Regions from separate parts of the Mesorhizobium sp. IMUNJ 23033 genome, predicted to be linked through region 1. Evidence: predicted binding sites of a transcription regulator. Region 1 holds the regulator's gene; each other region holds the start of a gene.
The links. The regulator PhoB, encoded in region 1, activates phosphate uptake and scavenging genes when phosphate is short. The targets are predictions, from matches to a motif close to TGTCATNNANCTGTCAT.
Positions count from the first base shown of each region.

Region 2: the regulator PhoB is predicted to act here: its motif matches at 3,407-3,423, upstream of phnG (phosphonate C-P lyase system protein PhnG).
Region 3: the regulator PhoB is predicted to act here: its motif matches at 2,987-3,003, upstream of ACFX5Q_RS23970 (PhoX family protein).

Region 1 covers NZ_JBJACT010000031.1:97,791-104,424, forward strand. The annotation lists gene pstC (phosphate ABC transporter permease subunit PstC) at 47-1,507, shown strand; gene pstA (phosphate ABC transporter permease PstA) at 1,504-2,820, shown strand; gene pstB (phosphate ABC transporter ATP-binding protein PstB) at 2,835-3,659, shown strand; gene phoU (phosphate signaling complex protein PhoU) at 3,698-4,408, shown strand; gene phoB (phosphate regulon transcriptional regulator PhoB) at 4,425-5,114, shown strand; gene ACFX5Q_RS27875 (ROK family protein) at 5,178-6,422, opposite strand.
Region 2 covers NZ_JBJACT010000050.1:11,550-18,183, forward strand. The annotation lists gene phnK (phosphonate C-P lyase system protein PhnK) at 1-198, opposite strand, end outside; gene ACFX5Q_RS32770 (alpha-D-ribose 1-methylphosphonate 5-phosphate C-P-lyase PhnJ) at 195-1,139, opposite strand; gene ACFX5Q_RS32775 (carbon-phosphorus lyase complex subunit PhnI) at 1,136-2,242, opposite strand; gene phnH (phosphonate C-P lyase system protein PhnH) at 2,243-2,845, opposite strand; gene phnG (phosphonate C-P lyase system protein PhnG) at 2,842-3,297, opposite strand; gene phnF (phosphonate metabolism transcriptional regulator PhnF) at 3,506-4,207, opposite strand; gene ACFX5Q_RS32795 (alkaline phosphatase family protein) at 4,247-5,605, opposite strand; gene ACFX5Q_RS32800 (dipeptide ABC transporter ATP-binding protein) at 5,648-6,634, opposite strand, start outside.
Region 3 covers NZ_JBJACT010000025.1:104-6,737, reverse strand. The annotation lists gene ACFX5Q_RS23980 (GNAT family N-acetyltransferase) at 1-518, shown strand, start outside; gene ACFX5Q_RS23975 (hypothetical protein) at 548-772, opposite strand; gene ACFX5Q_RS23970 (PhoX family protein) at 916-2,919, opposite strand; gene ACFX5Q_RS23965 (hypothetical protein) at 3,114-3,455, shown strand; gene ACFX5Q_RS23960 (phosphatase PAP2 family protein) at 3,568-4,269, shown strand; gene ACFX5Q_RS23955 (helix-turn-helix domain-containing protein) at 4,361-4,627, shown strand; gene ACFX5Q_RS23950 (SulP family inorganic anion transporter) at 4,707-6,410, shown strand.

The DNA.
Region 1 (6,634 bases):
CCTGCCGCATTGGCGCTGGCGACTAAAGCTTCCCCGGGGGTGGTCAATGTCGTCCTTGTTCGTACTCGCCATTGTCGTCGCCATCGGCGTGGTTGCGTTCCTGATCGGCCGGCAGCGTGCCGCAGCGCACGAAAACGGCACGGTGAAGCCGCACTCGCGCTCCCATTACCACGGCTGGTGGGCCTTCCTGCTCGCCGTCCTGCCTGCCCTTCTGCTGCTTGCCGTCTGGAACATCGGCTCCTCCTTCTATCTCGACCGCCACATTCACGCCGTCCTGCCGGAGCGCACCGCCGACAGCAAGGTTGCCAGCGAGGCACTTGATGTCAGCCTGGTCAAGAGCCTGGCCAAGGGCCTGCGCCAGCTCGATGCGAACACCGCGCTGCCCGCCACCCTTGCCGAGTTGCAGCCGCTGCTTGCCGCCAAGGGCGTGGCGCTGGCATCGGATACACAGGACTACATGATCCCGATCGCCGTCGAGACGAACAAGGTCCAGGGCATGCTTGGACTGTTCGGCGCGGTCGTCACCCTCGCTCTGTCGATTGCCGGCGCCCTCTATGCGCTGAGGCAGATCGCGCCGCGGGCGCGCGCCAGGAACAATGTCGAGAAGCTGATGCTGTGGGGTCTGCTCGCGGCCTCGACCATCGCCATCCTGACCACAGTCGGCATTGTGCTGTCGATGCTGTTCCAGACGATCCAGTTCTTCGAAAGCGTGTCGCCGATGAGCTTCTTCTTCGGCACGGTATGGGATCCGCGCTTTGCCGCCGCCGGTTCCGGCGGCAGCCAGGGCCAGTTCGGCCTGATCCCGCTGCTCGCCGGCACGCTCTACATCGCCGCCGTCGCCCTGCTGGTGGCGGTGCCGGTCGGGCTGATGTCGGCTGTCTACATGGCCGAATACGCAACGCCCAAGGTGCGCGGGGTGGTCAAGCCGGCGCTTGAACTGCTCGCCGGCATCCCGACCATCGTCTACGGCATCTTCGCCGTCGTCACGCTCGGGCCTTTCCTGCGCGATCTCTCGGCGGCGCTGACCGGCGGCTCGCCCTTCATCCAGGGCCAGAGCATCTTCACTGCCGGCCTGGTCATGGGCGTCATGCTGATCCCGGTCGTGTCCTCGCTGTCCGACGACATCATCACCGCGGTGCCGCGCGCCATGCGCGACGGCTCGCTCGGCCTCGGCGCGACGCGCTCCGAGACGATCAAGCGGGTGATCCTGCCGGCCGCACTTCCCGGCATCGTCGGCGCCATCCTGCTGACCGCTTCGCGCGCCATCGGCGAGACGATGATCGTCGTGCTGGCGGCCGGCGTCGCCGCCAACCTCACCGTCAACCCGTTCGAAGCGATGACCACCATCACCGTCAAGATCGTCAACCAGCTTACCGGCGATCTCGAGTTCAATTCGCCACAGACGTTGGTCGCCTTCGCGCTCGGCCTGACGTTGTTCGCGCTGACGCTGGTGATGAACATCGTCGCGCTGTACATCGTGCGCAAATACCGGGAGCAGTACGAATGACCGACATTCCCATGGATACTATGGTCCGGGCGGCGGCTCATCCGCGCCGCGATATCGGCCTGAAAGCCCGCTACGCCGCCGAACGCCGCTTCCGCATCTATGGCGGGCTGGCGATTTCCGTCGGCCTGGCGTTCCTCGCCATCATGCTCATCACCATCGTCTCGAAGGGCTACACCGCCTTCTGGCAGACGACGGTGACGCTGCCGATCACCTTCGACGAGAAGCTGATCGATCCGTCCAACAAGCGCGCCACCGATCCGAGCGTGCTGATCAAGGCAAATTATCCCAAGCTCGCCGAACGCGCGCTGATCGCCAAGCTCGGCATCGATCCCAGCAACAAGCCGATGGTCATGAAGCTCAAGGGCTTCCTGTCGGAAGGCGCCCGCGTCCAGCTGCGCGACATCGTCGCCGCCGACCCGTCGGTCATCGGCACGACGCGCGACGTCAACATCCTCGCCGCCGCCAATCTCGACTCCGCCTTCAAGGGCCAGATCGACCTCAGTGTCGAGGAATCGCGCCGCAAGGTCTCGGACCAGCAGATCGCCTGGATGAACAAGCTCAAGGCCGACGGCGTGATGGCCGAGCATTTCAACACCGGCCTGTTCTCCTATGGCGCCTCCAGCCGCCCGGAAACGTCGGGCATGGGCGTGGCCATCATCGGCTCGTTCTACATGATGGTGATCGTGCTGCTTTTGGCGCTGCCGATCGGCGTCGCCGCCTCGATCTATCTTGAGGAATTCGCCAAGAAGAACCGCCTCACCGACCTGATCGAAGTCAACATCAACAATCTGGCGGCGGTGCCGTCGATCGTCTTCGGCCTGCTCGGACTTGCCGTGTTCATCAACTTCCTCGGCATGCCGCGCTCGGCCGCTTTCGTCGGCGGACTGGTGCTGACGCTGATGACACTGCCGACGATCATCATCGCGACGCGCGCTGCCCTTGCCGCTGTGCCGCCGTCGATCCGCTCGGCAGCGCTCGGCCTTGGGGCGTCCAAGATGCAGATGGTGTTCCATCACATCCTGCCGCTTGCCGCCCCCGGCATCCTTACCGGCACCATCATCGGTCTCGCGCGTGCGCTCGGTGAAACCGCGCCGCTGCTGCTGATCGGCATGGTGGCCTTCGTCGCCGATTATCCGACGACGCCTTTCGATCCGGCCACCGCGCTGCCGGTGCAGATCTACATGTGGGCGAACGAGGCCGAACGCGCCTTCGTCGAGCGTATGTCGGGCGCCATCATCATCCTGCTCGTCTTCCTCATGGCCATGAACATCACAGCGATCGTGCTGCGGCGCCGCTTCGAACGGCGCTGGTAAAAGAAGGTATCTGTATGAACATCATGACCGAACAGTCCCTCGAAAATGCAGTGGGCGACAAGATGAACGCCAAGTCGAACGAAGTGATCAAGATGCGCGGCGACAAGGTCGGCGTGTTCTATGGTGACAAGCAGGCGCTGTTCGACGTCAATCTCGACGTCCGCCTCAACCAGGTGACGGCGCTGATCGGCCCTTCGGGCTGCGGCAAGTCGACCTTCCTGCGCTGCCTCAACCGCATGAACGACACCATCGACTCGGCGCGGGTGACCGGCAAGATCACGCTGGACGAAGAGGACATCTACGACAAGAACATCGACGTCGTCGAACTGAGAGCCCGCGTCGGCATGGTGTTCCAGAAGCCCAATCCGTTCCCGAAGTCGATCTACGAGAACGTCGCCTACGGTCCGCGCATCCACGGGCTGGCCAAGCGCAAGGCCGACATGGACCAGATCGTCGAATCGAGCCTGAAGAAGGCGGCGATCTGGAACGAGGTGAAGGACCGTCTGCAAGAGCCCGGCACCGGCCTTTCCGGCGGCCAGCAGCAGCGCCTGTGCATCGCGCGCGCCATCGCCGTGTCGCCGGAAGTGATCCTGATGGACGAGCCCTGCTCGGCGCTCGACCCGATCGCCACAGCCCGCGTCGAGGAGCTGATCGACGAGCTGCGTCAAAACTACACGATCGTCATCGTCACGCACTCGATGCAGCAGGCGGCGCGTGTGTCGCAGCGCACGGCCATGTTCCACCTCGGCTATCTGGTCGAGGAGGGCGCCACCGACAAGATGTTCACCAACCCCGACGACAAGCGCACGCAGGACTACATCACCGGCCGGTTCGGCTGAGTGGTCCGGCGGCAACTTTCAGGCACGAGGACAGGATCATGGGTGAACATCATACCGTCGCCTCTTTCGACGAGGATCTCGGGCAGATCAGCAAGCTGATCTCCGACATGGGCGAACTGGCCGGCGCGATGGTCGGCGGGGCGACCAAGGCCCTTCTGAATTCCGACAATGCACTGGCACAGAGGGTGGTCTCCGACGACGCCATCATGGATGCGCGCCAGCGCGAGCTGGACGACCGCGCCATCACGCTGATCGCCAAGCGCCAGCCGATGGCCAACGATTTGCGCGCGGTGGTCGGTTCTATCCGCATGGCCGGCGATCTCGAGCGCATCGGCGACCTTGCCAAGAACATCGCCAAGCGCGTTGGCACCGTCGGCCTCAGCGTCACGCCGCGCGACCTGTCGCACTCCATCGATGTGATGGCGCAGTTGGTGCTGGTCCAGGTGCAAGGGGTGATCGAGGAATACGCCGCCGCAGACGCCGCGGCACTCGCCAAGCTTCGGAACGACGACGAGCGCATCGACGTCAAATACACCTCGGTGTTCCGTGAGCTGCTGACCTACATGATGGAAGATCCGCGCAACATCACGGCCTGCACGCATCTCTTGTTCTGCGCCAAGAATCTGGAGCGCATTGGCGACCATGTCACCAACATCGCCGAGAACGCCTACTATGTGCTGACAGGCTCGCAATTGCCAGCCAATCGTCCCAAGCAAGACGAGACAGCGATGTCCGCGCCGGCTGCATGACAGGGGTAACCGACTGATGATAGCGCCACGCATCATGGTGGTGGAGGACGAGGAGCCGCTGGGGGTGCTGCTCCGCTACAATCTGGAATCCGAAGGCTACCAGGTCGAGGTGGTGACGCGCGGCGACGAAGCCGAGATCCGCCTGCAGGAAAACGTTCCCGACCTGCTGGTGCTCGACTGGATGGTGCCGGCGGTTTCCGGAATCGAGCTTTGCCGGCGCCTCAGGATGCGGCCCGAGACCGAGCGGCTGCCGATCATCATGCTTACGGCGCGTGGCGAAGAGAGCGACCGCGTGCGCGGCCTCTCCACCGGCGCCGACGACTATCTGGTCAAGCCGTTCTCGACGCCGGAATTCATGGCCAGGGTCAAGGCGCTGCTGCGTCGCGCCAAGCCGGAAGTGCTGTCCAGCATGCTCAAGGTCGGCGACATCGTGCTCGACCGCGAGTCGCACCGGGTCTACCGCAAGAAGAGCGAGATCAGGCTCGGGCCGACCGAGTTCCGGCTGCTCGAATTCATGATGCGGCATCCGGGCCGGGTGTTCTCGCGCAGCCAGCTGCTCGACAATGTCTGGGGCGAGACGATCTATATCGACGAGCGAACGGTCGACGTGCATGTCGGCCGGCTGCGCAAGGCGGTCAACAATGGCCGCATGCCCGACGTCATCCGCACCATCCGCGGGGCAGGATACGCGATCCGGGAAGATTAGGTATGTGCTGATATTCAGGCCTGCGAACGGCGCGGCCTGGCCTCAACACATCTCAAGTCGCGATCAAGCCACGTTCTTTCCTGCCGAACCCGTTCGCTGCTGGACGCCCGGCGCGAAAATCTCCTGGTCGACGAAGCCAAGCGCGCGCATGGCGCAGCCCTCGCGGATCAGCGGCAACTCATTCGGCTCGGTGTCGAAGGAGATCGATTTCGAGTGCTGGCCGCCGGCGGTCTGGGCAATCGCCTCGCGCAGCGCCGGTTCGATCAGATCGAAAGCGGCGGCGCTGACGCCGACCATGGCGACGGGTGCGGGATCGATCAGCGCGAACAGGCTGCCAAGGCCGAAGCCGAGCGCCTCGCCCGCCTTGCGGTAGGCTTCGCGCTCCGGCCCGTCGCTCTCGCGCGCCCGGGCGGCGAGCGCGCGCATGTCGGCGTCGCCGACATCGGTCGGTTCGGCATCCTCACTCATCATCCTGGCGTTGCGCCAGATGGCATAGTTGCCGGCATAGGCTTCGACGCAGCCGCGCCGTCCGCAGCGGCAGAGCGCGCCGCCCGGCCGGTGGATCATGTGGCCGAACTCGCCGCCGGACGAATGAGTGCCGGTGAACAGTTCGCCCTTCAGCACCAGCCCCATGCCAATGCCGTGCGAGAGCAGGATGGCGATGAAATCGTCGCGGTAGCGTTCGGGATCGCGCCATTGCAGCGCCACCGCCATCATGTTGCAGTCGTTTTCCATGGTAGCGGGAATGCCGAACTCGCCTTCCAGAATGTCGGCAAAGGGGATGTCGGTCAGCGACGTGATCGGCGACCACAGCATGGCGCGGGCATGGGTGTCGGTGATGCCCTGGATGCCCATCGCGATGCGGGCGACGCTGCGGACATCGAGATCGGGATCCTCGAACCGGCGCCGGACTATCGCCGTGCATTCGCCGATCAGCTCGTCGCGCGGCATGGTCAGCGTGTCCAGGCGGCGTTGCTCTTCGGCAATGACCTGCCCGGCATAATCGATGACGGCGACGGAGAGGAAGTTGAGCGACAGCACCACGGTCATCACCGCGGTGGCTTCCGGATTGAGGCCGAGGCCGACCTGTGGCCGGCCGCGCTTCAGCGAAGCCGCTTCGCTGGGCTTGCTCTCGGTCAGGATGCCTTCCTGGATCAGGTCGGAGGAGATCGCCGAAATGGTCGAATGGCTGAGGCCAGTGGTCGCGGCGATCTCGGTCCGTGACGGCTGGCCAGCCCTGCGCACGGCCGAAATCACCATCGCCCGGTTGCGCCGGCGTAGATCGTCGTGGCGGATTCCAACCGACATGGCCTGCGTCTCCTCCCTGCCGCCGCCGCTTCGTGAACGTCGAAGGCCGTCGACGCGCTCACTGAATATTGGCAGAATCGGGAAGTCCTGTCATTTATTTATTCCGAGACCCGAAAAAAATTCGACGGCCGTCAAAAACCGTCAGAATCGATGTTGACAGCGCTTCGGCGTTGGATCAGTATTTTTTCGAGGCTCGAAAAAAAGAGAGCCTT
Region 2 (6,634 bases), on a different contig from region 1:
CAGCCCCCCTGAGAGGCAGTTGAGCAGAGTGGACTTGCCCGACCCCGATTCCCCGACGATCGCGATGATCTCACCCGGAAACAGATTGAAGGAGATATCCTCGCAGCCCAACGTGCTGCCATAGGCTTTTGTAAGCTGCCTGACCGAGAGGAGCGGCTGGCGGCGGGCCGACCGTATTTGCGTTGAAGCCGCGTTCATGAGTTCGGCTCTTTTGCAGCTTCCGTCGATGCGTACGCTTGCGAGTGAGAGGTCCGCTCATCCGGTCCGGTCTGCCCGTTTTCCCTTCGCGTCGCGCAGTAGTCCGTGTCGGAGCAGACGAACATGCGCTGTCCTTTGTCGTCCATCAAAATCTCGTCGAGGTAGCTTTCGGTCGCTCCGCAAAGCGAGCAACACTGCGTCCATCGCTGTACCTTGAATGGATGGTCATCGAAATCGAGACTGCGAACCTGTGTGTAGGGCGGGACAGCGTAGATGCGCTTTTCGCGACCGGCCCCGAACAGCTGGATGGCTGGATTGTTATCTAGCTTCGGGTTGTCAAACTTGGGGATCGGCGTAGGCGACATCAGGTAACGCCCATTCGTCATGACCGGATAGCTGGTGGTTGTGGCGATATGGCCGAAACGGGAGATGTCTTCGTAGAGCTGGACGTTCATCAGACCGTATTCCCCGTAGGCGTGCATCTTGCGCGTCTCGGCTTCCCGCGGCTCCAGCCGCTGCAATGGTTCCGGCGACGGCACCTGATACACGACGATCTGTCCCTCATTGAGAGGGGTTTCGGGCACACGGTGTCGGGTTTGGATGATGGTGGCCGCACTCGTATGTTCCGTCGTTTCGATGCCGGCAACCCGCTTGAAGAAGCGGCGAATGGACACGGCGTTCGTCGCATCGTCGGCGCCCTGGTCGATAACCTTCAACCGATCATCCGGTCCGATGACGCTGGCCGTCAGCTGTATCCCACCAGTTCCCCAGCCGTAGGCCAGCGGCATCTCGCGACTGCCGAATGGGACCTGAAGACCAGGAACTGCCATCGCCTTCAGGATGCATCGGCGGATCATTCGCTTGGACTGCTCATCGAGATAAGCAAAATTATAGGATGAGCGGCCGCCGTTGCGGGCGGCACCCTGTTGATTGGCGGTCATTCCGCTGCCTCCTTGTCTAGACGGTCGCCACTCTGCTCTTCCCGCAACTGCCGTAGGAATTGCAGGTCGGCCTGGAAGTCGACGTAGTGCGGCAGGGTGAGATGCGAGACAAATCCGGCCGCTTCGAGATTGTCGGTGTGGGCCAGCACGAACTCTTCATCCTGAACCGCATAGCGCGCTTCCTCACCCAGTTCGCGGCAGCGCAGGGATCGATCGACGACCGCCATCCCCATGGCTTTGCGCTCGCTCTTTCCAAAGGAGAGACCATAACCCCGCGTAAATTGGGCAGGTCGATCTTCCGAGCCGCCAAACAGGTCCAGCATCTGGCACTCTGTTACGGTGATGTCTCCGATGGAAACCGCAAAGCCAAGTTCCTCCGGAATGATCTCGACGGCAACGTCTCCAACGCGCGTTTCGCCAACGTAGGGATGGGCAGCGCCATATCCCCGCAGCGCGGAATAGGCCAAGCCGACCACGAAGCCTTCATCGCCGCGGGCGAGATTCTGCAGGCGCTGATCGCGCCCCGCCGGAAGGCTCAGAGGCTCTCGCGTCAGATCGAAAACGGCCTGCTGTTCAGCCGACGCCATTTCGACTTCGATCAGTCCTTCGTCAGAAAAGCTGTCGAAGGCGCGACCGGCGGCGGATTCAAGCGGCCTGTCCGCGACATTGGCCTTTGTGTCTTGGGGAGGCGCCGGATCGAGAAGGTCGAAGTCAAGGAGCCGGTGAGTGTACTCGTAGGTCGAACCAAGCACCTGGCCACCGGGAATGTCCTTGAGCGTCGCCGAAATGCGCCGCTGAATGACCATTTGAGCCGTGTCCAGCGGATTGGAGACAGCAAAGCGCGGCATGGTCGTGCGATAGGCGCGCAGGAGGAAAATCGCTTCGACGGCATCCCCTTGCGCCTGCTTCAGCGCCAGAGCTGCAAGTTCCCGGTCATAGACGGACCCCTCGCACATCACCCGGTCGACAGCCAGGCCCATTTGCTCGGAAATCTGGCGGACTGTCAGTTCGGGAACCGAAGCCTCTCCGCGGCGATCTTCCGCGATCAGGCGGTGCGAGTTCAGGATTGCCTGCTCGCCCCCCTTTACGGCAACATAAGCCATCTAAAACTCCACTGAAATACTGCGGGGAAGGGCGATCACCGAGCTCCCGGCGGTGAAGAGAACATCCACCCCGATCGGATAGAGCTCGTGGTTGGCCTGCCAGTCTTCCCAGAACCAGGAAGGAAGACCTGCGACCGCCAGCGCGATGTCCCCTGGGATGCCGGGGCCGCGCAGCCGCAGTGACGGACCGCCGTCAAAAGCGGGGAGCTGAATGACAACTGTTGTCGAGGTTTGAGGCTCGATGTCGGTGCCGAGCGCGAACTGCTCCAGGCGGGGCATGCTCATGGGATCGCAAACAACGGCGAACGAAGATGTTTCCGCGCTGGTAACCGGCACGCCGCAGTGGAACGCGAGGAAATCGCGAACCGCCTTCGAACCTGACGCCGGATCGAGCCAGATCGGCGTTTCCAGGTCGGTCAATGTCAGACAAACTGCGACGGTTGCGGGATCGAGAGGGCCGATCCGGGTATGTGCGCGCGATAGGATCTGAGGGCGTCCGACGTATCCATAGGCTTCCAGGATGCACCGGAACGTATGCTGGCTATCGAAGACCGGATCCGCGAAGCCGGGTTCAATCCCCGCCGTATCCATAGCGCTCATCATTTGGGTTCTCTGGCTTGAGTCATTGCGAAGAAATCGACCTTCGTCGAGGCTGCCTTGCGACTCTTGAGATCACGGCGCATGGATTGCGCGCGTTCGAATTTGGAGATGACTTTCAATGTCGCCGACGCTGTCTCATCGCCTCGTTGCAAAAGCGCGTCGAACAGTGCCGCGAGTTCCGCCTGTCGCTGATCGCGACCCAGAACGAATGCAAATCCGGTCGTGCCATCGAGAAGCTTCAGCGCGCAGCGCGTCATCGTGGCCTCTCCGACATTGAAGGAGGGCCCGGTCTCACCCGCCCGTCCTTGCAAAAGGACGAGGCCGCTCTCCGGTGGTCGCAGCAAAACGTAAGCCGGCGCATTCAGCAAATCCAGATACGCCTGTTCAAGCTCCCGGCAGCTTGCACGCGCGAGGACCGCCATCCATCGCTGCCTTCTTTCAACATCATTTCGCACTTTGTGGTCACCGCTCTGGTAATCGACCTCACGCCGCGCCGTTCGCCACGACTTCGGCTGAGAGCTACATAGATGTCTAGGTATCTTGATGGTTTAATAGATAGCGGTTGCGACAGTTTGATGACAGGCTGTTGAGCTTGCCCGGTGAAACCAGCAAAAAACGCTTCGCTTGCTGCGAAGACCGACAAGCCGAAACGACCGTAGCGTCTCAGCTGTCGGCTTCGATAAGGTATTCGTACCTGTCGCTTCGGATCACGCCGAACGCGTATTTTATCGGTGCGCCGTCCGGAGTGACGTCGACATTGGTCTCATAGAAAACGGGGCTTGACGACGATATGCGCAGCAACTGAGTTTCCTGCTGCGTCGGCCGGCGCGCCGTTATACGGGTCCACTTGCGCTTGTATTTAGCTATCCCGCAGCGTTTCAGGGCTGCGGTAAAGGAGTTTGATCCCTCAAAGGCAGCCGCGAGACCTGGAACCCTATCGGCAGGATGATAAGCCGCTCCAGTCGCCAGAGGCCAGTCGTTGATGAATGAGATCGATTTGACTTCGGTGACCAGCGCAGACGGGGCGATCTTAAGATGTTTGGCAATCTCGGGCCCAGCCGAGACCTGGGCGACCGACAGAATCTCGCGCTTAACCGATTTGTTCTGGCCAAGAAGTTTGTAGGTAAATCTTGGGTCGGTGTCCAATTTGTGGGAAACGAAATCTTCCGCAACGAAAGTGCCGACACCGTGTTGAACTCGAAGAGCACCTTCGGATTCAAGCGCCTTGATCGCGTTTCGAACGGTGTGGCGATTGACGCCAAACCGCTCTGCCAAGACGAGATCGCCGGGGAGGCGCCCCTTCTCGAACGCACCCGCACCGATATCACTGAGGAGAGAGGAGCGAACCACTTCCCAACGCTTCATTGATCAACGTTCCTTGCCGACTCGCCGAATAACCCATTATCAAAACAGCGGGCGATCAGGAAAAGTGTCAAGTGGCAGTCCAAGCACGCGTGCAAGCGTCGGAGCAAAGCGCGTCGGCTCAGCCTTGTCTACGACCGCATTTGGGATGCCCGGTCCGGACATTATACAGACGCGATCGTCCGCAGGTGCGCCCGGACGGAACCCATGAGTGGACCTATATTTGGGCTGGCCGAGCGGTTGGCCTGCTGGATGATGGGCCGGTGTCTCCTCAAAATCATGTCCTGCAGGCGCCACGAACGTGGCGATGCGTTCACGAATCCGAGTGGGCAAATGGGAATCGGTCCAGGGTTCAGCGCCAAATCGGGCCAACCGCTCAGTCACCTCCTGGCGATCTATATCGTTCTCGACCAGGACATGAAGTGTTGCACCTTCGGATTGCCAAACCCGTCCGGGAATAATCAGATCTGGCAAGATTGATGTTTTGATGTTGCCGTGCCCATGATCGCTGACGATCGCGATCGTGTACTCGTCGCGCCTCCCAGCTCTGCGCAAACTGTCAAGGCAAAGACCGACGAGAGAATCGGCGAATGCAATCGCGAAATGGGCCTCCTCGCTCTCATAACCGAAGTCGTGCTGGAATGCATCTGGGACGTTGATCTCCGTCACGACAACATCAGGCGGCTCCTCCGAGCCGATCAGGCTTGCTGCCACAGCGACGGTGAGCTGGTCACCAATCAGCATCCCCGTAAGGCGTGACACTTCGTTAGGCTCCTTGGACTCAGGCATGTAAGAGGGTAGCGGGAAAGTCACCAGCCGACCCCGCGGATCTTTCACCTTCAGCAATGGCGGGATGGTTCCATCGGCGGGGATCTTCGTGAAGCCGGGGCCACGCAGCCAGCACGGCGGAATGTAGACAGACGTATCTTCCGGGTTAATCAGCGCGTGGCCGATGCACGCCACATCGTAGCCGGCTCGAGAGGCTAGGGTTGCAATGGTCGAGACAAGGACGTGTTCGGCCTCGGCGGCGACGAATATCCCGTCACTCAAGATCCGGTTGCCAAACACCCCGTGTACCTCGGCTCCGGTCCCTGTAAGGATCGAAGCACGGCCCGGCATCGAGGTACCCGGCACGGCAGACTGTAGCCGCCGAACCAAATATCCTTCCTCTGCCAACGACGACATGGCTGGAAGGCGACTGTGGTATTTCTCGAAATAGTCTGCACTTAAGCCGTCGATCATAATCAAAAGAAGTTTGCGACGTGTCATTTCAGAATTGCCCTTCAAATCGAGCGGTTGACGTTTGGTGCATGCGATCTGAGGGCTGGCCGTACCTGCCGATGATCTCGCACCGGCGCCGAACACTCCGGGCGAGCAAGTGGCCATCATGATCGCTGGCATGCCTGAGTTCGATCCTCGTTTCCCTGCGCCGGCGCTCATCAGTCAGACGGGGGACGCCTGCAGGAGTGACTTCTTCTCGCCCTGCGCCGGCCGACCAGCTGTCGCCAGCAATTCCGCCATCGGCCGGTGGCACCAGAGCGCGTGATGCGCGGGATGCCCCTGCAATGGCGGGCGAACGGTCCCGCAAAGGTCCGCGATCCTCCTATGACAAGCGTCGTAGAACGCGCAGCCCTCGGCTGACGGCGGCACTTCGGTGCCCGCTGAGACGCCTCCCGGTGCCGGCTGAGGCGCAAGGTTGCGGGCCGCGTCGAGAAGAGCATGCGTATAGGGGTGGAATGGCGGGCCGTAGAAGAGATTGGTCGTTCCCGTCTCGCAGCTTTGGCCGCGATAAAGCACGAGCACCTTGTCGGCAATCGCCCGGACCACTGCCAGATCGTGGGACACGAAGACCAAAGCCAGGCGCCGCTCACGCTTTATGTCGGCAAGAAGCTCCAGCACAGCGGCTTGCACCGACACGTCGAGCGCCGAGGTGACCTCGTCGCAAAGCAATACATCAGGCTCGGCTGCGAGCGCTCGCGCCAAGGCAACACGCTGCTTCTCGCCCCCCGAAAGCTGTCCGGGCAGACGATCCAGATAGCGCAGCGGAAGTCTCACTTGCCGCATAAGATCGGCGGCCCGGCGGCGGGCGCGCGCTCCCGTCACCCCGAAATAGAGGCGCAACGGCGCTGCGATGATCTCCGCTACAGTCTGCCGGGGATTCAGCGATGCGTCGGGATTCTGAAACACGAGTTGCATGCGTCGACGGGTTTCCAGACTTCGAAACTCGGCCTCTCCCGCGAGCCGCACGAGCGCGCCTCCGTCGCCGGCCGCAAGTGCAGCACCCCCGCCGCTGGGGCGGACCAGGCCCGCGATCACTTTTAAAAGCGTCGATTTGCCGGACCCGGATTCCCCCGCCAGCCCGAGGGTCTCGCCGGCAGAGAGTTCAAAGCTGACGTCCCGCAGCGCGGTAGCGGGAAGCGGCGACAGGCC
Region 3 (6,634 bases), on a different contig from region 1:
TTCCCCCACTCGAGAGCACCATCCTGGTCCAGGCGGATGCAATCGTCTTGCCTGCGGAGCTTTCTGCGGTTTCGACCGCGTGCCTGGTGCAGATGACAGCCGAACAGCCGTTGCCGATCGTGTCCGACGAGCGTGTGCAACGCCTGACGCGAAACGACGCCGCCGACATGCTCGCCCTGGCATCGGTCACCAAGCCTGGCCCGTTCACGGCTGAGGCGTTGAGCCTCGGCGATTTCTGGGGCGTGAAGATCGACGGCAGACTTGCGGCGATGGCCGGCGACCGCATGAAGCAACCTGGCTATACCGAACTCAGTGGCGTGTGCTCGCATCCGGACTTTCGCGGCCGCGGCCTGGGCAGGCTGCTGTCCCTGTTCGTGGCAAACCAGATCATGGCGCGCGGCGAAGTTCCCTATCTCCATGCCTATGTCACCAACGCTGCGGCCATAAGACTATACGAGTCGATTGGCTTCCGGCTGAGAAGCACGATGAATATGGCCGTGGTCCAACATGCTGCATAGGGGCGCGTGAGCGGCTGTTCCCGTGGACATCAAGCCGACTTTGAATCAAGCCGCCGGAAACCAACGGCTTCCATTAGCATGTCCTCCTCGACCATGCCGGCGTTGTGCAGTGCAAGCAGGGTCAGGGCGATTTCCCGCGCCTCGGCTGACTCGGGATGGGCTTCGCGCCGCTGGCAGGCTTCGTCAAAGACGCGTTGCAGCCTGGCGATATCAGCAGGCTTGAGCAGGCCACGATCATAAATGGATTTCGGCATGGCGATCTCCTGATAAAGACCTAGGGCGCCACGCTTAAATTGCCAATCTTTCCCGAGGCTTGATAGATCCCTAAATAGAAAGGGAGGGATTTCGGGTTGCCGAAATCCCTCCTCGATTGTCCAATCTCTCCAGACTGGCCGTGTCAGACCGCGATCTTGCCGCCGCCCTGCTTGGTGATGGCGACCACCGACGGCCGCACCGGCATGTCGGGTTTGAAGTCGGGCCAGCGGGTCGACAGGTCCTCATAGTAGGACGGCCGGCCAAAGGGCTCCCAGTCCTCGCCGCCGTCGCCCGGATGCTGGACGGCGACGAAAGCGGTCTGGTCGTCCGGCGCGAACAGCGGGCCGCACATTTCGGCGCCGATCGGCACGCGGAAGAACAGCTTTGACGTCGCGCGCGCGGTGCCTTCGGTGTCGACCGCCCACAGGCCGTCGGTGCGGCCGGTGGCCTTCGGGCCCTGGCCGTCGGTGGCGACCCACAAGCGCCCGGCCGAATCGACGGCGCAATTGTCCGGCATGCCGAACCAGCCATTGGCTGTCGTCGCCGTCGAGAAGGTGGCGCCGACTTCGGCCACCGCGGGATCGCCGCATTTCAGCAGCACTTCCCACTTGCCCTTGGTGGAGGTGAAGTCGCCGCCGTCCTCGACGATCTCGATGATGTGGCCGAAGGCATTCTCGGCGCGCGGGTTGGCGGCGTCGACCTGCTCTGCCTTGCGCTTGGAATTGTTGGTCAGCATGACATAGACCTTGCCGTTGCCGGCATTGGGCTGGATGTCCTCGGGGCGGTCCATCTTGGTGGCGCCGAGCAGGTCGGCGGCGCGGCGCGTCTCGATCAGCACGTCGGCCTGATCGGCAAAACCGTTTTCGGCCGTCAACGGGCCCTGGCCGAAGACGATCGGCAGCCATTCGACCGAGCCGTCCTCAACGAACTTGGCGACATGCAGCGTGCCGTCGTCGAGCAGGTTCATGTTGGCGGCACGGTCGTTCGGGTTGAACGTGCCCTTGGTGACGAATTTGTAGACATAGTCGAAGCGCTCGTCATCGCCGAGATAGAAGACGACGCGGCCATCCTTGGCGACGATCGATTCGGCGCCCTCATGCTTGAAGCGGCCCATGGCGGTGCGCTTCCGCGGCGTCGAAGCTGGGTCGTTGACGTCGACCTCGACGATCCAGCCAAAGCGATTGGCCTCATTCGGTTCCTTGGCGAGGTCGAAACGGTCATAGTGCGCGCCCCACTCATAGGCACCTTCGGGAATGCCGAGGCGCTTGTAGTTGGTGGCTTCCTTGTGGTCGGCCGGCAGTTCGCCGGAGAAATAGCCGTGGATGTTTTCCTCGGCCATGACATAGGTGCCCCAGGGCGTGACGCCGCCGGCACAATTGTTGAAGGTGCCGATGACCTTGGTGCCGGACGGGTCGGCGCTGGTCTTGAGGCGGTCATGGCCGGCGGCAGGGCCGGACAGCGCCATTTCGGTGTTGGAGCTGATGCGGCGGTTGAGCTTGCCGTCGCGCACGACCTGCCATTTGCCGCCGTCCTTGCGGATCTCGACGATGGTGCCGCCGTGTGCTGCCATCTCGACATCGACCTGCTCCTTGCTGAGCGGTGCGACTTCGAGCGCCTTCTTGCCGTCCTTGTCGACGATTTTCACGATGCCCGGAAACATCAGGTGCGAGTTGGTGTATTCGTGGTTGACGACCAGCAGGCCGTGCTCGGCCGAGCCGTCGATCGGGATATAGCCGACATAGTCGTTGTTGTAGCCGAACTGTTTCAGCTGGGCCTCGGCCGACTGCTTCGTCGGGTCGAATTCAGGCGAATCGGCAAACAGCGGGTCGCCCCAGCGAAGCAGCACATCGGCATCGTAACCGGGTGCTACGTGATGCTTGTCGTCGATACCGGCTTCGAGCTCGTCGAAGGAGAAGGCCGAACCTTCGGCGGCGCGGGCATTGTTGGCGCTGACCAATGCCAGCGGGCTGACGGTGGCGGCAATGGCCGAGACGGCGAGCGAACCTTTCAGAAAACCGCGGCGCGAGAAGCGCGAGGCTATGATCTCTCCCATGGTGCGGTTGTCGGTAGGGTTGGTGGCCGGGCCGTCATTTTCCTCGAGCAGGCTGGTGCGGAAACGGGCGTCGGGGGAGCGATCGTCGGTCATGAGACTTGCCTCTGGCTTTTTGGTGTGGCTGGAGCATGGGTACCTGTTCGACCCTTACAGTCGGCTGATCACACTTTCGTGACATTTTAAGCCGGGTTCAATCACCAGCCGGACCTTGGTGCGATGGACGTTGCTTGACGTCCCGGCACGCTTCGGAAACAAGGGCTGCCACAAACGTCATTCAGGGGCAAAAAGTGAGTCTTTCCGGATTACTTCAGCTCGGCATTTCGACCGTGATCTTCCTCTTGGCGGCAACGGCGGCCAAGCAATGGGGGCTGGCGCCGAGCCTGGGCAAGATCGTGGTGACGCTGGCGCTCTATTCGCTGGGCAATCTTATCATGCTGAGATTGATCCGCGAATTCGGCATGTCGGTGTCGTTCAGCCTGTCGGCGGTGATCCAACTGGTGTCGGTCAATGTCGTGGCGCTGGTGTTCTTCGGCGAACGCGTCAACGCGCTGCAGGCGACCGGCATCGTGCTGGCGGTCGCGGCGGTGGCGCTGATCATGCTCGGGCCCTATCTGCAAACGCGCCTCTAGAGCAATTTCAGGAAAAGTGTGAAACGGTTTTCCGTTCGGAATTGCGCCAAAAACAAAGGGAAAGAGCGGTTCGGCGTTTCCGTGAAACGATGAACCACTCTAGCGGGACCCGATGAAGACCTTCGCTCACGCATTGCTCAACCGCATCGAATTCCCGGTGCTGCTGGCCGGCCTGGTGATCGCCGGCGGGCTGTGGGGTTTCGAGGAATTGATGGAGGTGGCGCGGGCGAGCACGGCGCATGCCTTCGATACCGAAATCCTGCTCGCCTTCCGCAAGGCGGGCCAACCCGACAGCCCGATCGGGCCGCCGTGGCTGGAAGGGGCGATGCGCGACATCACCAGCCTCGGCAGCGCCAGTGTGCTGGTGCTGATCACGGCAGCGGTGATCGTCTATCTCTTGATGATCCGCAGGCCGGCAACGGCGCTGCTGATCTTCGTCGCCGTGGCCGGCGGCCAGGTGTTGTCCAGCCTGCTGAAGGCCGGCATCGATCGGCCGCGGCCGGATCTCGTCTCGCATCTCGTCAACGAGACGTCGTTCTCATTCCCGAGCGGCCACGCCATGCTGTCGGCGGTGACCTATCTGACGCTCGGCTCGCTGGCGGCCCGCTTCCTGCATGGCCGGACGACGAAGATCTTTGTGCTCTGCCTCGCGGTGCTGACCACCGTGCTGGTCGGCATCAGTCGCGTCTATCTCGGCGTCCACTGGCCCTCCGACGTGCTGGCCGGCTGGTGCGCCGGCTTCGCCTGGGCCATGCTGTGCTGGCTCGTGGCGCGCGTGCTGCAGCGGCGCAAAGCGGTGACGGATAGCGAATGACCCATGTTTCATCTGTTTGTAATGATGCTTGAAACATCATGATCCTTATATTATCCATTGACACTGCAGACTCAGACAAGGGTTCTGGCCGATGATCACCGCCGCGCAGATGCGCGCCGCAAGGGCGCTGGCCGGCATCGATCAGAAGACGCTGGCCGAGCGCGCCGGAGTTTCGCTTCCGACCATCCAGCGCATGGAAGCGAGCGACGGCGTCGTCAGGGGCGTGGTCGACACGCTGATGAAGGTCATCCAGGCCCTCGACGAGGCCGGGGTGGAGCTGATCGGCGAGAACCAGGCCAGCGAGCGCGGCGGCAGGGGCGTACGCCTCAAGCCAGCGCCGCAGAACCCACAGAACTGAGCCCGCAAGAAAGTCGCGACGGCGACCGCCGACATCCTGCCGACGATCCCCGCCGCCTCCGAGACGCGGAAGGCAGTCCATGGATCAGATCCGGCGGAAGACGCATCAACCGGTACGGCCAACTTTCTCTGAACTGTTCACGCCCAAACTGGTGACGGTGCTGCGCGAGGGCTACACGCTCGAGCACTTCAGGGCCGATGCCATCGCCGGGCTGACTGTCGCCATCGTGGCGCTGCCGCTGTCGATGGCGATCGCCATTGCCTCGGGCGTGAGTCCGGAGCGCGGCCTCTACACCTCGATCGTCGGCGGCTTCATCATCTCGGCGCTCGGCGGCAGCCGCTTCCAGATCGGCGGGCCGGCCGGTGCCTTCATCGTGCTGGTGGCGGCGACCACGGCGCGGGTCGGTGTCGACGGGCTGCTGCTGGCGACGATGATGGCCGGCATCTTCCTGCTCGTCATCGGCTATCTGAGGCTCGGCACCTACATCAAGTTCATCCCCTATCCGGTGACCGTCGGCTTCACCGCCGGCATCGCCGTCATCATCTTTTCCGGCCAGATCGTCGAACTGTTCGGGCTGAAGCTTGCCGGCAAGGAACCCGGGCCATTGGTGCCGAAGCTGATGGCGGTCGGCGAGGCGGCCGGCACGATCAACCTCTCAGCGACCTTCGTGGCGGTGCTGACCATCGTGGCCATCGCCTTGCTGAAGCGCTGGCGGCCGAAATGGCCGGCGATGCTGATCGCCATCGGGCTGGCCTCGGTCATCGTGGCGCTGCTTTCGCTGCCGGCGGAGACGATCGGCACCCGTTTCGGCGGCATCCCGCGCAGCCTGCAATGGCCGGCCTTCCCGTCGGTGAGCCTCGCTAGGATGATCGACGTGCTGCCGGATGCCATCGCCTTTGCGCTGCTCGGCGCGATCGAATCGCTGCTGTCGGCCGTGGTCGCCGACGGCATGACCGGACGGCGGCACCGTTCCAACTGCGAACTGGTGGCGCAAGGTTTTGCCAACATCGCATCGGCCCTGTTCGGCGGTATCTGCGCCACCGGCACCATTGCCCGCACTGCCACCAATGTGCGGGCCGGCGCGCACGGGCCGGTGTCCGGCATGATCCATGCGGTGATCCTGCTGGTGCTGATGTTGGTGGCTGCACCCTTAGCCAGCTACATCCCTCTGGCAGCGCTGGCCGGCGTGCTGGCGGTGGTGTGCTGGAACATGGTCGAGAAGCAGGCCTTCGCCACACTGCTGCGCACGTCGCGCGGCGACGCGCTGGTGCTGCTGGCGACTTTCCTGATCGTCGTCTTCCGCGATCTCACCGAAGGCATCGTCGTCGGCTTCGTGCTGGGCTCGATCCTGTTCATCGACCGCATGGCCAAGAGCATTGCGGTCGAGGCCGATCAATCGCTGGTGCCGGAGGACGTGGCAGACAGCGCCAGCACCTATGATTCCAGCGAGGCCAGCGATGCCGATACCGTCGTCTACCGGATCTCGGGCGCGTTCTTCTTCGGCGCCGCTTCGACCGTCGGCACAGTGCTTGACCGTATCGCCGACCAACGCAAGAACTTCATCCTCGACTGCTCGGCGGTGCCGTTCTTCGATTCGACGGCGGCCAATGTCATCGAGGGTGCGGCCCACAAGGCCAGACGCGCCGGCGTGCGCTTCATCATCGCCGGCGCTTCGCCACAGACAAGGCGCATGCTGATCAACCACGGCGTCAAACGGCCGCTTGTGACCTACGCCGCCTCGATCCGGGATGCACGGGCACAGTTGGCCGGGAACCGAGAGTAGCGAGCAAGATTTGCCGGTCGGTGGTCACCTCGTCAGTGCAAGGATGTTCGCCCGTTGAACGTCAACCTTTGACCCGAAGCCGACCTACGTCTTCCACCACGCGAACGGCAGCTTTGCGCCGCATTTCGGCCGTAGAAACCAGCATCGCCCTTTCCTGAAAGCAGATGAGGTGGATGGCTCCCGCTCCCGGCATCACAGTGCCACAGTGGGTTTGCTGTCAGGCA